DNA from 4 places in the Humidesulfovibrio mexicanus genome. Region 1 is predicted to be linked to each of the others. Evidence: predicted binding sites of a transcription regulator. Region 1 holds the regulator's gene; each other region holds the start of a gene.
The links. Region 1 encodes sigma-54, which starts transcription at its own class of promoters, with help from an activator protein. Its sites were predicted from a motif close to CTGGCACGGNNNNTGCTT; they were not measured.

Region 1 (5,060 bases):
TCGACGCCACCCATTCCGTCCAGTTGCCGGGAGGGCAGGGAGGCTGTTCGGGCGGACAGCGCGAATATGTCTCCGTCCTGGCAAGCGCGGCAGTGGCCGCCGGTGCTTCGGGCGTGTTCATGGAGGTGCATCCGGATCCGGACTGCGCCTTGTGCGATGGCCCGAACAGCCTCCCTCTTTCGCAACTGGAGCCGCTTTTGAAGCGTCTGCTCGCCATATGGAGCGTGCCCAGTGTCTGAAGCGGACATTGCGCGCCTTGGAGCGGGCATCAAGCTCCTTGTTCTGGATGTTGACGGAGTGCTCACCGATGGCGGCCTGTATTACGACCATGAGGGCCGTGTCTCCAAGCGCTTCAACGTTCAAGACGGCCTTGGAATCAAAATTGCACAATCCTTTGGGTTGGATGTCGCCGTCACCACTGGCCTGAACCATGGCGCGGTGGAAAAACGGGTTCGCGAGCTCGGCATCGCCGAATACCACGCTGGGCACGTGGACAAGGCGCCGTTGGTGGATGGCATCTGCGGGCGGCTGGGGCTGGAACGCGCCGAAGTCGCCTACCTTGGCGACGATTGGGTTGATGCGGGCGTTATGCGTTCCGTGGGGCTGCCCATGGCCGTGCTCAACGCGCAGCCGGAAATCCTGGCCCTGGCCCGATGGGTCTCCACGCGCCCCGGCGGCCACGGAGCCGTACGCGAGGCCGTGATGTTCCTCCTGCGCTGCCGCGGACAGTACGATGCGGCCTGGGAGAAGTGGAGATGATGCATGCGCAAGCCTTTTTTCACCGTGATCGTGATCTTCCTGCTTGGCCTGGTCGTCGGCCTTGTGGTCAACATGCAGCGGGACAACGTTCACGACGCGCCTGCCGAAAAGCCGCAGACCAAGGCTGAGCCCGACGTTCTGGCCGAGGATCTGGAGTTGGTGCAGGGCAGCGATGGCAAGGAACTCTGGCGCATTCGCGCCACGAGCGCCGAATATAGCCTGGACCAGCGTATCGTGCAGGTTATCAGGCCACAGCTTTTCGCCTATGTCGGGCCTGAGCGCGAGGAGGTCTTTATCAAGTCCGACCTGGGCGAGATAAATCAGTCCGGCAACACCGTGACCCTGCGAGACAACATCGCTGGCCGGTTTGGGCAGTTTGCGCTCAGTTCCGATGTGTTCGACTACATCGGCGCCATGAAGAAAGCGTATTTCAAGGGCCGGGTCATTGTCACCCGGCCGGACTTCACTGTTAATGCCACAACGGTGGAGATAAATTTGGAGACACGGGAGCTTACCGCCGCGGGAGGCGTTGCCGCAGAATTTACGCCAGCCGCCCTGGAGGGGCTCAAGAAGGAGAAGAAGCCGTGAGGCCGTTTGTCCACGTACTCGCCGTAGCGGCGCTTTTGGCGCTGGTTGCCGTTGCTTCAGCCCAAACGACAGGGGGCGAGGTGAAAATGGCCGCAGGAGAAGTTGCCGTGCGGCTTAAGCCGGAGCCTGGCGCCCAGGTGGTGCGCGTGCTGCAGCAGGGCGTTCGTGTCCGCGTTGAGCCCGCCAAACCATCTGGATGGCTGGCAGTGTACGACTTGAGCGAACCCAAACGCGACCCCAACCGCGCCATTGGCTACGCCGAGGCGACGAGTTTCGCCGTGCCGGGGACGCCCCATCCGGAGAATCCCGCCACGGCATTGTCCTCTGGCACAAAAGGGAAGTCGTCGCAGGGGGTGAAGCCAGGCAGTGAGCTCAAAGCCAGCGCCGTCCAAAGCCCACCGGTGAAAGCGGCCAAGGATGCAAATCAGGATCCTGTTCGGATCACCTCCGACAAGATGGTGTACAGCCAGACGGATAACGCCGTTGTCTTTCAGGGCAATGTGCATGGCGCGCAGGCCGACATGGCCATCTGGGCCAGCAAGATTACGGCCTACTTTGCCGACAAGGCCAAGACGCCGGGGAGCCAGCAGAAGGAAAACGGCACGGACCTGGGGGCTGGAAAAATCGACCGCATTGTTGCGGAAGGGGATGTGCGCCTTGTCGCAGGCAAGAATGAAGGGGCCTGTGCTCAGCTTACCTATTTTGTGAACGAGGGGGTTTTGCGCATGGAAGGCAACCCCATCCTCCGCGAAGGGCAGAACACCGTACGCGGCGATGTGATCAAGTATTATCTGAACGAAAAGCGCAGCGAAGTGTTGAGTGGCGCGCAACGGCGTGTGGAAGCGGTCTTTTTTACCCCAGGTTCGGACAGGAAATAGGCATGGCCGAACTTATCGCGACGAACCTGTCAAAGCGCTATGGCGAACGCGAGGTCGTGCGCCACATCAATCTCGCCATCCATGATCGCGAGGTTGTGGGGCTGCTGGGGCCGAACGGCGCAGGCAAGACCACAACCTTCTACATGCTCGTGGGCGTGGTGAATCCCACCACGGGAAATGTCGTTCTGGACAAGCAGGACGTGACCGAAATGCCCTTGCACGAGCGTGCTCGGCTCGGTCTTTCCTACCTGCCCCAGGAAAGTTCCATTTTCAAGAAACTCTCGGTTCGCCACAACCTTGACGTAATTCTTGAGCAGATGCCCATGACCCGGGCCGAGCGGAAGACGCGCGCCGAAGAACTGCTTGAGATGTTCACCATCACCAAGCTTGCCAACCAGCCCGCCATGTTCCTTTCGGGGGGTGAGCGCCGGAGGCTTGAGATCGCCCGCGCGCTTATCGTGAACCCCAAGTTCATCCTCTTGGACGAGCCGTTTGCCGGCATCGACCCCATCGCCGTGATCGATATTCAGGAGATCATCTCCGTGCTCAAGGGGATGGGCATCGGCATCCTCATATCCGACCACAACGTCCGGGAGACGCTCAATATTTGCGATCGAGCCTACCTCGTCTATGAGGGCATGGTCATCCTTGAGGGGAGCCCCTCGGAGATCGTGCAGAGCAGCAAGGCCAGAAAGCTCTACCTGGGCGAATCGTTCAGTCTGTAGCACCCCGTAATTTCAGGCGGTTGCGATCTGTCTCGGCTTCTCGAAACACGGGGAGCAGCCGAGGGCAAGGAATTGTGGATTTACACATTCCTGGAAGGTTGGTACAGTTTTTTCATATGATGTATTCCGCTATGAAAAGGTTCGTATATTTGGTGAGTTACCAAAAAGAACTTGCACAGTCCCAACGCCTGTGGCACCATGGCGGCAAGCGAATATCCAGGTTTCATAATTTTTTTGGCGTTTCCCCCCTGGCGACGTGAAGGCAATGGTGTCCGTGAATGGGTCTTGAGCTCCGCCAACAACTCAAGCTGACGCAGCAACTGGTGATGACGCCGCAGTTGCAGCAGGCTATCAAGCTGCTCCAGCTGTCCAGGCTAGAGCTTGTTGAGTCCATTCAGCAGGAACTCATGGAAAACCCCTTCCTTGAGGAATTGGACCCGGAGGTTGTGGACACGGCACCTGCCACAGACAATCTCGACGACTACGAGGCCGCCCATGTGGACGCGCAGAGCAGGGAGGACGAAAACCTCATGCGCAGCGCGGATTGGGAAAACTATCTCGGAGAGTTTTCAAGCGTTACGAAGCAGTCGCTTGGGCGTGAGCTGGAAGTGCCTGAAGAGGGGCTCTCCTTCGAGTCCAGGCTGACCTCCAAGCCGAGTCTTGAAGGCCATCTGGCCTGGCAGATGCGTTTGTCCAACTTCACTGATCGGGATCTGGACATCGGCGAGATCGTCATTGGCAACTTGGATTCCCGCGGATATCTGCAGGCTTCGGTCGAGGAAATGGCCGAGCAGCTGCCTGATTGTCCCGTCGAGGACATAGAGGCTGTAGTGCGGCGCATCCAGCGGCTGGATCCGGTGGGCGTGGCCGCGCGCAGCGTGCAGGAGTGTCTGCTCGTCCAGCTGCAGCACCAGGGCCTCGACGAGGATCCTGTGCTGGTTTCTCTCGTGCGGGATCACTTGGAGGATTTTGAGAAGCACCGCTACAAGCCGTTGACCAAGAAGTTCAAGATCACCATGGAGGATTTGAAGGACTATCTCGACCTGATCCAGAGTCTTGAGCCCATGCCCGGAGCGCATTTCTCCTCCGGCGAGCCGCAGTATGTGAGCCCGGATGTCTTCGTGTACAAGGTCGGGCAGGATTTCGTCATCGTATTGAACGAGGAGGGGTTCCCCCGCCTTCAGCTCAACCCCTTCTACATGGAAAACGCCAAGGCCAAGAACACGGCCGAGCGTGAATATTTTCAGGACAAGGTCCGCAGCGCGGAATGGCTGATGAAGAGCCTTTACCAGCGGCAGCGCACCTTGTACAAGGTGATGGAGAGTATCGTCCGCTTTCAACGCGACTTCTTCGAACATGGGGTGACCCGGCTCAAGCCGTTGATCCTCAAGGAGGTCGCGGAGGACATCGGGATGCATGAGTCCACCGTGAGCCGCATCACCACCAGCAAGTATGTGGCGACCCCCCACGGCATTTTTGAGCTCAAGTTCTTTTTCAACAGTGCGCTGGACCTTGACGACGGCACTCAGGTCGGATCCGAGTCCGTCAAGGCGCTCATCAAGCAGCTCATCGGCGAGGAAAACCCAAAACGACCGTTGAGCGATGAACAGATCGGCGAAATCCTGAAACAGAAACTGGAGGTGAACATAGCACGGAGAACAGTGGCCAAGTACCGAACGGCCATGCACATCGAGTCTTCCTCCAAGCGCAAGCACGTGTTTTAACAGGCGCCGCGCGCCATCAAGACTACTGGAGGTATTGCATGAACATCTCTTTCGCCTTCAAGAATTTCGAGCCCTCCGACCACTTGAAGGAATACGCCACTTCCCGTTTCGAGAAGATGGCCAAGTTCATTGGCGATACCATAGAGACCGAACTCCAGATCAATCTCTCCGTGGAGAAGTTCCGCCACAAGGCGGAAGTGGTTCTTGCGGCGGACAATCTGCATATTTCGGCCTACGAAGAGTCCGAGGACATGTACTCGACCATCGACCAGGTGCTTGACAAGCTGGAGGCGCAGCTCAAGAAGATGCGCGAACGCCACAAGGAGCGTCGCCGCGCCGGAACGCCCCGCGCCGCGCGCATGGATGTCATAAGCTTCACTGACGAA
Region 2 (5,060 bases), on a different contig from region 1:
CGGGCGGGGATTCCGGCGCGGCGTACGGATTTGCTCGGCTGCACGGTGCGCTGCCTCATGCGCGATCCGGACGTGCTCGCGCTTTCCCAGGCTGCGGGCAGCACGCGCGCCCGCGCCGCTATTGACTTCGCCGTGTCGGACATCCGGCCGGAAATCTACGTCATCGGCAACGCGCCCACTGCGCTGCTGCGGCTGCTTGAGCATGTGGAGGCCGGACGCGCCACACCGGCCCTTATCGTCGGAATGCCCGTTGGCTTTGTCAACGCTGCGGAATCAAAGGACTTGCTCCTGCGTCAGAGCCGCGTGCCCTTCATCACCGTGGCGGGGCGCAAGGGCGGCTCGGCCCTGGCCGCGAGCGCGGTCAACGCCCTGGCGGATATTGTTTTACAGCAGCGCAAGGAGGGATCATGCGCTTTGGGATGACCATCGTGACCCTGGGCGTGGATGACCTGGACCGCGCGGCCGCGTTTTATGAGCAGGGGCTCGGACTTGAGCCCTCGGCAATCAGCCAGGGCGCTATCCGTTTCTATCAATGCGGGGCGGCTGTGCTGGCCCTGTACCCGCGCACAGGCCTGCTGGAGGACGCGCAACTGCCGCAGGCGAGCCTGGGCGAACCGGGCCGCTTCGACGGGGTGACCCTGGCGTGCAATTGCGCCAGTCGCCAGGAGGTGGACGGGCTTATGGCCCGGGCCGTGGCCGCAGGGGCGCGCATGGTGAAGCGGCCGCAGGAAGTGTTCTGGGGCGGGTATTCCGGATACTTCCAAGATCCCGAAGGACATCTTTGGGAGCTGGCCCACGCGGATTTCTTCACCCTCAACGAGCAGGGCGGGCTGGTGCTGCCGCCCCCGGCAAGGAGCTGACCATGCGTTCGACGACTCTTTTCATGTGCGCGGGCGTGTTGGCCCTTGCCCTGTGTCTTGGCGCGGCAGGCTGCGCCCCCCGGCCAGCTTGTCTGGGCGGCGAGGACTTGACCAACGGCTCGCGCCAGCTGTTGCTGGTGGTGGCCGAGGACTGGAGCAGCACCCAGGCCCATCTGCAGCGCTTGGAGCGTTCCGGGCCGGACGAGGACTGGCGGCGGGTTGGCGCGCCAGTGGCTGTGAACTTGGGACGCAACGGCCTGGGCTGGGGGCGCGGGCTGCATGGCCTGGCGCTGGGAGCTGGGCCGGTGAAGCGCGAGGGCGATGGCCGCGCGCCGGTGGGCCTGTTCGCGCTGGGGCAGGGCTTCGCCCAGGAGCCGGAAGAGGTCAAGGAGGCGCGGGTTCCGGTGTTGCGCGCCGACGAGCGGCTGTATTGCGTGGATGACGCCGCCTCGCCCTTGTACAACACCTTTGCGCGCGCAGATGGCGGGCCGAAGGCGTGGAAAAGCGCAGAGGACATGCTGCGCGCGGACGGCCAGTACCGTCTGGGAGTGTTTGTGCGGCACAACAGCGACCCCGTAACGCCCGGCGCCGGCTCTTGCATCTTCCTGCACATCTGGCTTGGGCAGGGCGTGGCGTCCTCCGGCTGCACCAACATGGACGCGGCAGATATGCTGACCGTGCTGCGCTGGCTGGATGCGGACAAGGGGCCGCTTCTGGCGCAGTTGCCGCGCGCCGATTACGATCGTCTGCGCAGCGCCTGGCGGTTGCCGCTTCTGCCTTGACGACGCGGCAGGGGGCGGCCCCGCCGGAACCGCCCCCTGCTGTCGTACCTGTGGAACTGCTTAATGGTGGGCCGAGTGGTCCGTTACCGCATCGTCGGCCACAGCATCGGCTTCGGCGTTGGCCGGAGGGGGGGGCACCGGCGCGCCAGGTCCGGCCATCATGCCGCAGCCTTTGCCGCCCATCATGCCATGCCGGGGCCCATGCCCCATCACCGGGATCCGCAGGCCGGTCTCCTTGATCATTCTGGTGCGGAACTTCCCGTTTTCAATCAGCATCTTTGCGTTCAGGTCGGCAATGTCCCGAATGACGGCCTTGGCCTTTGCGCCTTCGCCTTCACCTGCGGCATTCAGTGCCTCCAAAGCGGCCATTTTGGCGTAGAGGTCCTGGTGCAGAGGGGCCATGGCCTTGGCGTGCGCGTCCATGAGCCTGCGCGCGGCCTCCTGCTTCTCCGGCGAGAGTTGCGCAAACGGTCCTGCATCGGGGACCATCATGCCGCCTCTGCCATGGTTCCACGGCGTGGCATGGGGAATGTGACGAGGCGGCTGGATCGGCTCTGCCGCCAGCGCAAGGGAAGAGGAGAGGGCGATGGCGGCGCAGCTGGCCGCGAGAATTGTCGGGAAACGCTTCATGGTGATCCTCCAAAGTGTTTGCGGCGCTCGTCCGCATGTGGCTGTACTTGAGCATACGCCGTGCCATGGCTGAAAGTTACAGCATGACGGTTTGTTATGTGTTTTTTGTGCAGCGTCGGTTGTGCAAAATTATACACAATCCTGATCTTTATTGTCGGAATATGGCGAGGGGGGTGCATGTTTTGGCGCAAGGCTTGCCCCCTGTGCTGACGCAAAAAAAAAAATGCTCCGCGATTTGAATGGCTAGGCGATATTCGCACGTTTTGGACAGAAAATGTTGTTGCATCAGTCCGCAAAGCTTGTAAGGTGATAACTGAAAGACCATCCTCTGTCCCGTGATTATTGGCTTTTTTGTGTTGCGCCACAGGGGCCGGACATGGAACCAGGCAGGGGAGCGGAAAGCAAAAGGAGACGTTTGGCGCGGTGGCTGCACGGGTGGCCGGGAGGTGGCTCATGAATTTGAGCGGAAAGCGGGTGTTCACTGGCAGAATGCAGCTTTTGAACGGCTGGGAAGTTCGGCCGTTCGCCATCAAAACCCCGGAGGGCGCCTTCGCTCCGTGTCTCTCCACCCGCAAACACGCACCCGGCAGCCCCGGAGCCGTGTACGCCCTTGACCGTGCCTGCGCGAACCTTGAGGAAGCCTTTGAAATGGCTCTGGCCAAGGGTCGCAGCCTTGTTTTCGCCAACATGGACAGCGCGGCGTGAGCGCCAAGGCCCGTGAGACTCTGCGGCGAGAGAGCCGCAAAACCGCACACCCTGAACAGGAGGAGAGGTCATGCTGAGACAATGGCTCCCCGTTCTGCGCAGGCGTTCGGAAGACGCGCTGCGCCCCATGAGCATCGCGGACATGATGGAGGAGTTCTGGAAGAGCCCCTTCGAACCCTTCCCGGCGGAGTTCGGCAAAAGCGTCTTCGGGGCGTCGGGATTCCCGGCGGTCAACATTTCGGAGACGGACAAGGATATCCGCGTGGACGCCGAACTGCCGGGCCTGGACCCCAAGGATGTCGAAGTCTCCCTGGACGGCGGCGCGCTGGTCATCCGGGGGGAGAAGAAATTCGAGGAAGATAAGAAGAAGGACAGTTTCCACCGCATTGAGCGCAGCTACGGCAGTTTCACCCGGACCGTGCCGCTGCCTGCCCCGGTGGAAGCCAAGGGCGTGACGGCGAAATTCGTGAAGGGCGTGCTGCGCGTGGCGCTGCCCAAGGCCAAGCCCGCACAGCCCGCGCACACGATACAGATCGAGGGGGAGTAAGGCCCCCTGTTCTTGAGCCAAGCCCCTGCCCGGCGTACCGGACAGGGGCTTTCTTGCGCCTTAGGCCGCGCCCTTGGCCGGGGCGGCACCGCGGAGCAGGGTTGTGGCCTGCCGGGCGATGGCCGAGGGCAGCGTCTGCTCCGAGAACCCGCAGAGCAGCCCCACGAGCAGGGCCATCTCCACGCTCTGCGCAAAGCCCGCCGTGTCTATCTGCCCGAAACTGACATTGACCACGCCCAGGGTGAACAAAAGCCCGATGATGACGGTCTGCAGCCCGGTGAACACCAGCCGTGCGGGAGGGCAGAGAAAGTCGGCCTCCGGGCGGCCCAGGTCCTCGAAGCGGAACTGGGCCTTGCGCCAGCCGAAGGATACCCAGGTTCCGGCCATGGCGCCGGCCCAGGCGTAGCAGAACTGGGCCAGGAGCGCGCAATTGGCTGTGGCCAGCGGCCCCCACCCGGCCAGGGCGTGCAGCGCCAGCCCCAGCAGGACGGCCGCCGCGCCAAGGCCCAGCGCCCAGCGTCCCAGGTCCCGCAGGTGTCTGTTCTTGACCCGGCCCGCCTCGTTGCCGAGGATGGTCTCCTTGAGGGATTGCAGGGCCAAAACGGCGGTGGCGGGTTTGGCCATGGGGCCAACAAGGCCGACGCTGGCAAGGGAAAAGGCGTCCTCAAGATAGCTGTCGAAGCGCGGGCCGCGTTCCGGGAAAAGCTGCCTGAGCGTCTCCACCACACGCTCAATGTCCAGCCAGAGCGCGGTCTGATCCTCGGGTGTGGGCTCAAGGCTGTCCTTCAGGCAGAAGGTGATGCCCTTTTTGCGGCCGGTGTGGGAATCCTCGTCGTAGTCGATGGTGAACGCGCCCTGCGCCATGGCCACCTCCTACCCGCCCAGGCAGGTGCAGTCTTCCCACTTTTCCCCGCATTTGGGGCAGCGGGTTCTGTCGATTCGAATTTTTCTGCAAACGGTTTCGCCGTCGGCGTCCGGACAGGGCACGCTTAAGGAATCCACGTCAGGCAGGGGCGGGGCGTCCGGGACGTCGACATCGGGCGTTATCGGGGCGTCGTCGGGGACGCCGGGCTTGCGCAGTATGCTCATGGCGGCCTCCTTCTCCTGATTATGCAAATCTGTATGCATCATGTGAATTGGTGTCAACGAAAAAGCCCCCGCCGGGCGGACCGGGCAGGGGCTTCGTTGTTGGGTCGGGGGCGGGGGCTAGAAGGTGACGCGCTTCACGCCGGGGATGGCCATGAGCTTTTCGCGCACCTCCTCGCTGGGCTCCTGGTGGACGACGTACACGGTCTGCACGCTGTCGGAGAGGAAGCGCGAGTTGTTCTCGCGGATGTTCACCCCCAGCTCGCCCAGGGTGGTGCCGAACTTGCCGAACATGCCCGGCTTGTCCTCGTGGGTGATGAACAGCGAGTAGATGCGTTTGCCTTCCTGCTCCACGGTTTCGCCAACGTTGACGGAATTGCCGAAGTCGCCCCGGCGCAGGTACTTGGTGACCACGGTGGCGATTTCGAGCCCGGTCTTGCGCACGGCGTT
Region 3 (5,060 bases), on a different contig from region 1:
GCTCCAAATGGCGCGAGCCGGTCTTGTCCAAAAACAGCGGTTCGCGGCGGATGTCCGGCGCCACGTAAGGCCTGCCGCTCTGGAAGATGAGCCCAGTGACGCCTTCGTCCAGTTCGTACACGCCGCGTTGCCGCTCTTCGGCCGAGAGGCCGTGGGACGCCGCGATGACCAAGCGTTCGCTTTCCGGGTCCATGAGGGTGATGGTGGCGCGCTTCATGGACAGGCTTTCCGAAAGGATGCGCAGCACCTGGCCAAGGGCCTTCTCAAGGTCCAGGGCCGTATCGATGATCTGGCAGATGGAGGAGAGCACCTGAAGCTTCAGGTTGCCAAGCACGAGCGTCATGCCCGGCTAAAGCAATATCGATGCCGAAGCGCAGTCTTGTGGCGGAGATGGCGTTTGTACTCGAAATAACAGGAGAAAATGGTTTCTTTCCGATGAAGGCGTGGGCCGCTTCACTTCTGGTGGTTTAGCAAAAATGTAGAATAGTCTTATGCGCTCTCACAGGAATGCGAATCATCGGGCAACCGCTGACCGTCTTCGTCCCGCGGAGACGCCTCGGCGTACTCGCCAAAGCGGGTGGCGAGCAGCAGCTCCCGCGCTTTGCCGCCGCCTTCGGGGCCATCGGCGAATTCGATCACCTGGCGCACGCGGCCGGCCTCGTAGAGCGCCACCGTGCCGCCGAACTCCTGCACGTCGTCCGGATCGTGGGTGATGAGCACGGTGGGCGCGCCCGCCGCCTCACATATGCCGCGCACCTCGTGGCGCATTCTTCGCCGCAAGAGCGGGTCCAGCGCGGCGAAGGGCTCGTCGAGCAGGAGCAGGCGCGGTTTGCGGGCCAGGGCGCGCACCAGGGCCACGCGCTGCCGCTGCCCGCCGGAAAGGCGCTCCGGTCGGGACTTGGCCAGGTCCGCCAGGCCCGCCATCTCCAGCAGGTCCGCCACGCGCCGCCGGGCCTGCGCGTCCAGCCCGCCTAGCAGCCCCCGCCGCAGTCCGAAGCCGACGTTTTCGGCCACGGTCAAGTGCGGAAACAGCGCGTAGTCCTGGAACACGTAGCCCACGCCGCGTTGGCGCGCGGGCAGGTCCACCCGCGCATCGGCGTCGAAGAGCGAGGTCCCGTCCATGAGGATGCTCCCGGAATCGGGCCGCATGAGGCCGGCCACGGCGCGCATGGTCACGGTCTTGCCGGAGCCCGAAGGGCCGAAGAGCACCGTGGAGCGTCCCCGCGAGCAAAGCCGGGCCGCGAGGTGAAAGCTGCGGCCGCAGCCGCGAAGGGTCTTGGTGATGTCCAATTCCAGGCACATGGCGTCTCTCCCGCTGGGTGCGCGCACCCGTTTCACGTCTTCAGCGATTGGTGGCCGCGCGGCACGGCCGGTTGGAGGCCTGTGCCTGGGGCCGCGTTGTGTTATGTCCGGCTGCGCACGAGCAGTTTTCCGGAAGACAGCAGCAGGGTCACGCACACCAGCGAAGTAAGCCCCACCAGGAAGGCGGCCTCGTCGTCGCGCCCGGCCTGCACGGCTTCGTACACGGCCAAGGAAAGCGTCTGGGTGCGGCCGGGCAGGTTGCCCGCCAGCATCAGCGTGGCCCCGAATTCGCCCATGGCCCGGGCCAGGGCCAGCATGGTTCCGGCCACAATGCCCCGCCAGGCCAGCGGCAGCGAAACGCGCAGAAACACGCGCGCCTCGCCCGCGCCCAGGGTGCGCGCCGCGTTCTCCAGGCGCTCGTCCACGCCCTCGAAGGCCGTGCGCGCGGCCTTGCACACCAGGGGAAAGGCCACCACGCTGGCGGCAAGCGCCGCGCCCTGCCAGGTGAACACCAGGCTGGCGTCGAAGGTTTCCTCCAGCCATTTGCCCACCACGCCCCGGCGGCCGAACACCACCAGCAGGTAGTAGCCGATGACCGTGGGCGGCAGCACCAGGGGCAGGGTGCACAGGGAATCCAGCAGTTCCCGGCCGGGCAGCCCGCGCCGGGAAAGCGCGTAGCCCGCGCCGATGCCCATGAGGCAGGCACCCGTGGTGGCGGTGAGGGCCACCTTGAGGGTCAGCTTCAGCGGGACGGCCGCGTGTGCGAAGAGTTCGAGCAAGGGTATGGGCACGTGTTGGTCTCCTGGGGTGAACAATGGGAAATTCTTCCCGGTTTGGCAAATGGCGTTCCGGGGGGCGGGTCGAAATCCGCCAGGCCGAGTTCCGCCCGGGCGCACATGCCGCCCGCAAGCCACAGGGCTTCGGCCGCGCGCCGCAGCATGGGGGCCAGGGTCATGGTGTCCTCCTGGCGCGCTACAGCGCGCCCAGTATCTCGCTGTCCGTCAGCGGGCGGCCAAGGCGTTCGCCCAGGGCGCGCACGCGCTCAAGCAGCCCCGCGTCCGGCCGCGCCTGCCTGCCCAGCCGCCGGAGCGTCTGCGCCAGGGCCGCCGCGCCGCTTTTGGCCCCAACGCCCACCCGGCGCTCCGCGCCGACCGCCCGCGGATCGAACGGCTCGAAGAGCGAGGGGTCGCGCGCGATGCCGTGCACGTGGATGCCGCTCTCGGCGGCGAAAATGTCCTGCCCCACCACGGGGCGGTTGCGGGGCACGGAAACCTCGGCCGCCTGCCCGGCCAGCAGGCACAAGGCCCGCAGCACGGTGAGGTCGTAGGCCGCGCCGCAGGCTGTCCTGGCCCAGGCCGCCACCTGCTCCAGCGCCGCGATGCCCGCGCGCTCCCCCAGGCCCAGGGCGGAAACGTCCACGAAGGCGGCTCCGTGTCCAAGGGCCGTGATGGCGTTGGCCGTGGCCATGCCCAGGTCGTTGTGGGCGTGCAGGGCCACGGGCACGGGCAGATCCGCCGCAAAACGCTCCACAAGGCGCACCGTGGACTCCGGGGTGAGCAGCCCCACCGTGTCGGACAGGCGCACGCGCGCGGCCCCGGCCGCCACCGCCACGCGGGCCAGGTCCAGCGCCTCCTCCGCATCGGCGCGGGAAATGTCCTCCAGGCCTACGGACACATAGTCCGCGCCCTGGCGCCTGGCCGTGTCCACCACATGCAGCACGCGGGCGGCCATGTCCGCGCGCGAGAGGCCCAGGCGCTTTTCCCGGTGCGCGGCGGAAGACGGCGCGCCGATGTTCACCCGCTGCGCGAGTCCGGCCTGGACCAGCTCCGCCGCTGCGCGGGCGTCGGCCTCGCGGCAGGGGCACCACACGGAAAGGCTGGGCGTACGGCCTTTCGCCGCCTCGGGCAGGGCCTGGGCGGCCCAGGCCAGAAAGTCCGCAAGCCCCTCCTGTCCCAGCCAGCCGCACTCGATTTCCTCTGCCCCGGCCTGCGCCAGCAATTCCGCCACGCGCCGCTTGGCGCCGGGACCGAAATGCACGCCGTAGGCCTGTGCGCCCTCGCGCAGGGTGCTGTCTATCAGCATGGTCTCCTCCTCGTGTTTTGGGGAAGAGTGCACCCTTGGTGCCAGCTGCTCGCCATGAAAACAAAAGAGCGCGAAATCAGCCTGTTGCCCATGCTGCGTTGTGTGCGTGCCGGTGCATACAAAAGTGTTGCTCCTACATTTCTCGTAGGTACGCGAATGTCGGCAGCATAGCCTGACACCACCGCCCATGACCAGAAAAATCAGTGCATATCACGCGGTTGCCAGAATTCGTGAGCCTTGGCACGGGCCTTGCCTTCTGTCGCTCGTCCGTCAACCTCAAAAGTCGAAACGAGCGGAGGATGCAGCGATGAAGAAAATGAGAAAGGTGGCCATTTACGGCAAGGGCGGCATAGGCAAGTCCACCACAACGCAGAACACCGTGGCCGGCCTGGCGGAGATGGGCCGCAAGGTCATGGTGGTGGGCTGCGACCCCAAGGCCGACTCCACGCGCCTGCTCTTGGGCGGCCTGGCGCAGAAGAGCGTGCTCGACACCCTGCGCGACGAGGGCGAGAACGTGGAGCTTGAGGACATCCGCAAGCGTGGCTTCGGCGACACCTGGAACGTGGAGTCCGGCGGGCCAGAGCCGGGCGTGGGTTGCGCCGGGCGCGGCATCATCACCTCCATCAACATGCTGGAGAGCCTGGGCGCCTACCACGAGTCCGAGGACCTGGACTACGCCTTCTACGACGTGTTGGGCGACGTGGTCTGCGGCGGCTTCGCCATGCCCATCCGCGACGGCAAGGCCGAGGAGATCTACATCGTGTGCTCCGGCGAGATGATGGCCATGTACGCGGCCAACAACATCTGCAAGGGCATCATGAAGTACGCGCAGTCCGGAACCGTTCGCCTGGGCGGGCTCATCTGCAACAGCCGCAAGGTGGACAACGAGAAGGAGATGATCGAGCAGCTGGCCAAGCAGATCGGCACGCAGATGATCTACTTCGTCCCGCGCGACAACATGGTCCAGCGCGCGGAGATCAACCGCAAGACCGTCATCGAGTTCGATCCCAAGGCCGAGCAGGCCGACCACTACCGCAACCTCGCCAAGGCCATCGACACCAACGAGATGTTCGTCATCCCCAAGCCCCTGGAGATCGAGGCCCTGGAGAAGCTGCTCATGGACTTCGGCCTCATGGAAGCCTGCTAGCCCCCCACCGCATACGAAGAGGAGGAACAACACATGATCATGGTGAGAGCTATCGTCCGTCCGGAGAAGGCTGATGACGTTCTGGCGGCCCTCATGGACGCCGGTTTCCCCGCGGTGACCAAGTTTTCCGTGGCCGGGCGCGGCAAGCAGCGCGGCATCAAGATCGGCGAAGTCACCTACGACGAGATTCCCAAGACCATGCTCATGAGCGTGGTCAAGAACGCCGACCGCGACTTCGTCATCGAGACCATCATGGCGGCCGCGCGCAGCGGCAAGAAGGGCGCCTTCGGCGACGGCAAGATCTTCGTCTCCCCCGTGGACGAGGTCTACACCGTGAGCTCCGGCGTGTGCGAAACGGCCACGCCAGAGGAGGCCTAGCGCCATGAAGGAAGTCATCGCCGTGGTGCGCATGAACATGATGAACCGCACCAAGCAGGCGCTTACCGACGCGGGCATTGACGCCTACTTCGCCCACGAGGCGCAAGGACGCGGCGTTGGCCTGGCCAATCCCCACGTGCTTGCGGGCGCG
Region 4 (5,060 bases), on a different contig from region 1:
GCCCAGTCGCCGTTGCCGGTCTTGCCCGCGAACTCCGGGCCGGGAAGGGTGGGAAAATGCATCAGCGAGAAGGACAGGTAGGCGAAGAAGGGCCTGCCCGCCTTCACCTGCCGGGTCATGAAGTCGATGCCGCGGCGGGTGATCTCCCCTTCCATGAGCCGCCGCTGCTCCAGGTCCAGGGTGCGCAGAACCTTCGGCTGTTCCCCCTTGCGGGCCTCGTAGATGGGCTGGGGCGGGTCGGCCTTTGGGTTCCACCCCTGCGCGTCGCCCACGGCGGGCCAAAGCCCCTTGGACTCGTTCTGCCCCGTCCAGAGGGCCTCGTCGTAGGTGCGCGGAATGCCGAACCACTCGTCAAAACCCTGGTTGGTGGGCAAGCGGTCCAACCCGCTGCCCAGGTGCCACTTGCCCCACATGCCCGTGGCGTAGCCCTGGCGGGACAGAAGCTCGGCGATGGTCTCCTCCCACAAGGTCAGACCATCTGGCTGGCCGCCCAGGGGCACGGCGTAGGTGCCGGAGCGTATGGCCAGGCGTCCGGTCATCAGGGCCGAGCGCGAGGGCGTGCACTGGGCCTCCACGTTGAAATTCAGCAGGCGCAGGCCCTGTCCGGCCAGGGTGTCGATGCGTGGGGTGGGCGCTCCGCGCAGCACGCCGCCGCCGTACACGCCCAGTTCGCCGTAGCCCAGGTTGTCCACCAGCATGAAGACGATGTTGGGCTTGGCCGCCGCCAGGGCCTCGCCCCGAAGGAGCAGCGCCAGGGCCAGCGCCATCCAGAAAACCGCGCCGCGAAGACTGCGCCCGTGCATGTTGACCATCCCGGCTTGAGGTGGGGAAGACGTTTCGCAAAAAAACAAGCGGCCGCCACTGCTTGTGGCCCAATGCAAGAACGAATGCCCCAGCCCGCGCGGGCAGTCAAGAGGGTGCGGCGCGCTAGCCCCGCCGCCCGTGGCGCACGGACCGGGGGGAAAAGGGCCGAAGAGTCAAGAAAGGGAGGGGAAAGCGTTGGCGGTCCGGCTTCGGGCATGGCGCGCCAACGGCGGCGGTGCGCCCCTGGACGCTCGCATCCGGTGCGCAGCTGCTGGCGCCGGTGTAGAGAAGCCCGCGCCCCGCCTAGGAACGCCCGCGCCCCGCCGGACGCGCCGCCACGAGGCCGTGCTCCAGGAGCGCCGCCACACACTCTGTCACGGGCAGGCCCACCACGCCAAACAGCGCTTTTGGGCCATGATTATCCATCGTCATTGACCTTGGCATTACATTGGTGAGGAGTTGTGCGGGACTGCCCAGCCTGACCATGATGCTCCGCCAGTGGAACCCGCAAGGAACATCAAGGGGGAAAGTCGGCCATGCGCGTTGTATTGATTCCTACTTCGCCGCATGGCGCATCATGGCCCATGCAACCACATGATGAAACGGTCGGATGATGTTGAAATAGACCCTACCCGTCCAATGACGATACTGCACAACGGAAGCCATATGGTACCGCTTCACCCCGTCAGGCAAAGGCTCTACGGCTATGACGAGGTCTCCAGAAAGGTGCTTTTCGGTTGCCCCCGCTATCCAGTAGCGGTCTTCCTCGCCAGCCTTCACTGTAAAAAAGCTCCCCATCTTGCCGGGAGAAAAGATGATGTCCTCCGGGTCGATCTTCTCCGCGCCGGGATAGCCGCCTTGCTTCAAGCCCAGCAGTCGGACAAACACAGCCCTGACCTTGTAAAGCGCCACCATCCAGCCAGGCATGTACGATAAGACAGAGGCGAGGAATTCACGCATGGGCTTGGTTGAATCCACATGCTTGATGTCAAGATAGTCCGCACCTTCGAGGACGGTGTTGATTTCCGGAATGGCGTTTATGTACGACATGCGTCACGACCTCTCGCTTTCACCGTTCGAGGGGACAGTCCAGCGGTATGGGGCCTGTGCGGCTGCGACTCCACCGGTCAACTTGTCTTCGGGCCTGTCCAGTCGCCCGTGTGAGCTTCCCGCCCCCTGGCGCCCCCCTCGTGGGAGCTGGTGGAGACTGCGTCTGGATCATTCCGCAAATGCAGTTTCTTCACACTCGCCTTGCAGCAATAACCCCCAAAGACACTAAGGCCGCCACGCACTCTGTCACGGGCAGGCCCACCACGTTGGTGTACGAGCCGCACACCCGCTCCACCAGAAATCCGCCCAGGCCCTGGATGGCGTAAGCCCCGGCCTTGTCCGCGGGCTCGCCCGTGGCCACGTAGGCGGCCAGTTCCTGGCGCGTGCTTGCGCGCATGAATACCTCGGTGGTCACCGCGAAGCACAGCGGCTCCGGCCTGCCGGGCAGGGCCAGGCAGCAGCCCGTCACCACCAGATGCCCCCGGCCGGAAAGCCGCGTGAGCATGTCCAGGGCGTGGGCCTCGTCCAAAGGCTTGCCCAGCACCGTGGCGTCGCGGCCTGGCGCGCCGGGCAGCACCACGATGGTGTCGGCCCCGAGCACTGCGGATTGCGGATACAGGGCGGCAACGTCCATGGTCTTGGCGCGCGCCATGCGCCGGGCATAGGCCTCCGGGGCCTCGCCAGGGGCCGGTGGCGGCTCCGGGGCGTTGCTGGGGCACACTTCGAACTCAAGGCCCAGGGAGCCCAGAAGCTCGCGGCGGCGCGGCGAGCTTGAGCCCAGCACCAGGGTGGACAGGCTGCGGTAGGCGCCGGGGCCGGCGGGAGGGGTGCAGGCGTTGGTCATGGGCGGCTTGTGCCGTCATTTCGCGGCGGAGTCAATGTGCTTGGCGAGCCGTTGCAGGTGGGTGTTCCCGCGGGTCGGTCCGGCCAAACCGGTTGCGCCAAGACAGCGTCGCAAAAATGCCGCCCGGTAGCAGTTCCGGCGTTCGCCTATGCGTTCCCGGCACACCGGAATCCGCCCAGGCCCCCTCTTCCGCCGGACTTTTGGCCAAACACGTTGCGCAAGGGCTGAGCGCAAACATAAAAGTCCGCAATATCGAATAGGTAGGCACTTGGCAGGCATCTTGCTTGACCGAAAGCGCACGCCCAGGAATGGACCACGGGCGTCAGAACGCAAGGAAGTGCGGCATGGGTGCACGGGACGGATTCGGATTGCGGCGCGAGGACGGCGCAAGCACGGCTACCACGGGCGGGAACTTCGCCGAGTGGTCGGTGCCCTGGTCGGACCTGATGATGATCATGTTCATGGTCTTCGCCGTGCTGTTCATCTACTCCGGCGCAAAGGACCGCGCCCGGCCAAGGGCCGCCGAACCCGCCGCGACGCGCGCCCCGGTCGATCCCGGGCAGGCCTTCCTGGGCGAACTGGACGCTCCGGTGAAGGACGGCAAGGACTTCAAGGCCGCCAGCGGCGTGCCCATGAAGGAAACCTACTACCAGTCCGACAACCTGGGCATTTCCGTTGTGCGCGAAACAGACCGGCAAGTGCGCGTGTTTTTGCGCGGGGACCTGTTCTTCAGCCCCGGCGGCGACGCCCTTTCCGCCAACAGCGGCCAGTACCTGGAGCGCATCGCCGAAATTCTGCGCGTAAGCAACGGAGCCGTGCTGGTGGTGGGGCACACCGCCGAGGGCGAGACCGCCACACCGGAGGAGGGCCTGGATCTCTCCGCCCGGCGCGCGGCCAGCGTGGCCCAGCATTTCATCCGCACGGCGAGCCTGGACGCCAAGCGCTTCATGGTCACCGGGCGGGGCAGCTTCCAGCCGGAGGTCCCGGCAACGGCACCTGACGCCGAAAAGCGTAACCGACGGGTCGAAGTGCTCGTCTTGACAGATATTTAAGGAGACATGCCATGAGCAAGAAGAACATGCTTGGAGTGCTCTTGTGCGGCGCCATCTTCGTGGGCGGCTTCTGGATGAGCGGCGGGCTCGCCGTGTACTGGAACCTGGCGGCCTTCCTCATCGTGGTGGCCGGCCTCTTCGCCGCGCTGTTCATGAGCTATCCCTTTGCGCGCATCCGCACGGCCTTCCTTGTGGCGCGCAGCGTGTACACCGAGCGCCAGCCAACCCCGGACGACATCGTGCGCATTCTGCTGGAGCTTTCGGTGAAATCCCGCGTGGAGGGCGTGCTCTCCCTGGAGTCCATCCGTCAAAAGATTGGCGACAGCTTTCTCCGGAACGCCGTGGCTTTCCTGGTGGACAACTACAAGGAGCGCGACATCCGCGAATTCCTGAACACCGAGATGGCCTTTTTCCGCGAGCGCAGGCAGCAGAGCGAACGCGTGTTCCAGACCCTGGCCAAGGCCGCACCGGCCTTTGGCGTGGCGGGCAGCGTCATCGGCCTCATCGGAATGCTCTCCGGCATCCAGGACACCCAGGCCCTGGTGTCGAGCATTCCGGTCGCCTTCGTGTCCACGCTCTACGGGGTGGTGCTCTCCAACATGATCCTCGCGCCCATCGCCGAAAGCATCAACTTCCACACCGGGGCCGAGATGCTCAACCAGAAGCTCATCATGGAGGGCATCATCGCCATCGCCAAGGAGCAGAACTCCCACCGGCTGGAAAAGAAGCTCACCAGCTTCCTGTCGCCCTCGGAACGGGAAGGCAAGGCCGAACTCTTGAAGGCCATCACCAAGAAGTACATCACCCGTCAGCGCAAGGCCCAGGCGGAACGCGAGCAGGACGCGCAGCCAACGGCCCAGGCCGCTTTCGACGACGCCGTGCCCATGCCCCAACCCAGGGAGGAACCCTCCCGGGGCGGCCTGCGCCTGGCTCCGCTGGCGCGGCTGGGCTAGCCGCGGAAACGCAAGGCCGTGCCCCCCACCGGGCTGACGGACGGCATGTTCTGTAACGCGGGCTGAGCGCAGCCCAAAAGGCATTCAGGGAGCCAGCGGGGAAACTCGCTGGCTCTTCGCGTCTGCGGCGGAAGGCTGGCGCAGCGCCGGGCAAAGGCGCGACACGGCTACGAGGCCCCGCCGACGCGCCAGGCCCGGCAGGCGGCCACAAAGGCCTGTGCAATCTGCGGATTGGAGGCCAGGTGCGCGTGGAAATATCCGCCCACCACGCCGCCCAGGGCCTGGCCGTCCGCAGCCTCGCCGCCCTGGGAGTCCGCCAGGACGAAGGCCGGGGCCTCCGGGGTTCCCTCGTATTCG

Region 2: CHB73_RS04985 (periplasmic heavy metal sensor) is a predicted target of sigma-54. The motif match lies at 2,322-2,339, and genes of this name have one in related genera.
Region 3: nifH (nitrogenase iron protein) is a predicted target of sigma-54. The motif match lies at 3,622-3,639, and genes of this name have one in related genera.
Region 4: CHB73_RS14890 (OmpA/MotB family protein) is a predicted target of sigma-54. The motif match lies at 2,967-2,984, and genes of this name have one in related genera.

What each region holds. Positions count from the first base shown of each region.
Region 1 covers NZ_FZOC01000001.1:83,863-88,922, reverse strand. The annotation lists gene kdsA (3-deoxy-8-phosphooctulonate synthase) at 1-239, shown strand, start outside; gene CHB73_RS00510 (KdsC family phosphatase) at 232-759, shown strand; gene lptC (LPS export ABC transporter periplasmic protein LptC) at 763-1,347, shown strand; gene CHB73_RS00500 (LptA/OstA family protein) at 1,344-2,225, shown strand; gene lptB (LPS export ABC transporter ATP-binding protein) at 2,228-2,950, shown strand; gene rpoN (RNA polymerase factor sigma-54) at 3,229-4,674, shown strand; gene hpf (ribosome hibernation-promoting factor, HPF/YfiA family) at 4,713-5,060, shown strand, end outside.
Region 2 covers NZ_FZOC01000002.1:259,910-264,969, forward strand. The annotation lists gene CHB73_RS04970 (precorrin-8X methylmutase) at 1-423, shown strand, start outside; gene CHB73_RS04975 (VOC family protein) at 408-860, shown strand; gene CHB73_RS04980 (L,D-transpeptidase family protein) at 863-1,642, shown strand; gene CHB73_RS04985 (periplasmic heavy metal sensor) at 1,703-2,272, opposite strand; gene CHB73_RS04990 (hypothetical protein) at 2,726-2,977, shown strand; gene CHB73_RS04995 (Hsp20/alpha crystallin family protein) at 3,048-3,524, shown strand; gene CHB73_RS05000 (hypothetical protein) at 3,585-4,388, opposite strand; gene CHB73_RS05005 (hypothetical protein) at 4,398-4,613, opposite strand; gene CHB73_RS05010 (phosphoglycerate dehydrogenase) at 4,731-5,060, opposite strand, start outside.
Region 3 covers NZ_FZOC01000004.1:374,640-379,699, reverse strand. The annotation lists gene CHB73_RS10895 (sigma 54-interacting transcriptional regulator) at 1-343, opposite strand, end outside; gene CHB73_RS10890 (ABC transporter ATP-binding protein) at 490-1,302, opposite strand; gene modB (molybdate ABC transporter permease subunit) at 1,404-2,093, opposite strand; gene CHB73_RS10880 (LeuA family protein) at 2,275-3,384, opposite strand; gene nifH (nitrogenase iron protein) at 3,701-4,531, shown strand; gene CHB73_RS10870 (P-II family nitrogen regulator) at 4,565-4,909, shown strand; gene CHB73_RS10865 (P-II family nitrogen regulator) at 4,914-5,060, shown strand, end outside.
Region 4 covers NZ_FZOC01000008.1:145,654-150,713, reverse strand. The annotation lists gene CHB73_RS14905 (arylsulfatase) at 1-812, opposite strand, end outside; gene CHB73_RS14900 (DUF2867 domain-containing protein) at 1,360-1,854, opposite strand; gene CHB73_RS14895 (Maf family protein) at 2,045-2,698, opposite strand; gene CHB73_RS14890 (OmpA/MotB family protein) at 3,043-3,750, shown strand; gene CHB73_RS14885 (motility protein A) at 3,762-4,703, shown strand; gene CHB73_RS14880 (cobyrinate a,c-diamide synthase) at 4,871-5,060, opposite strand, start outside.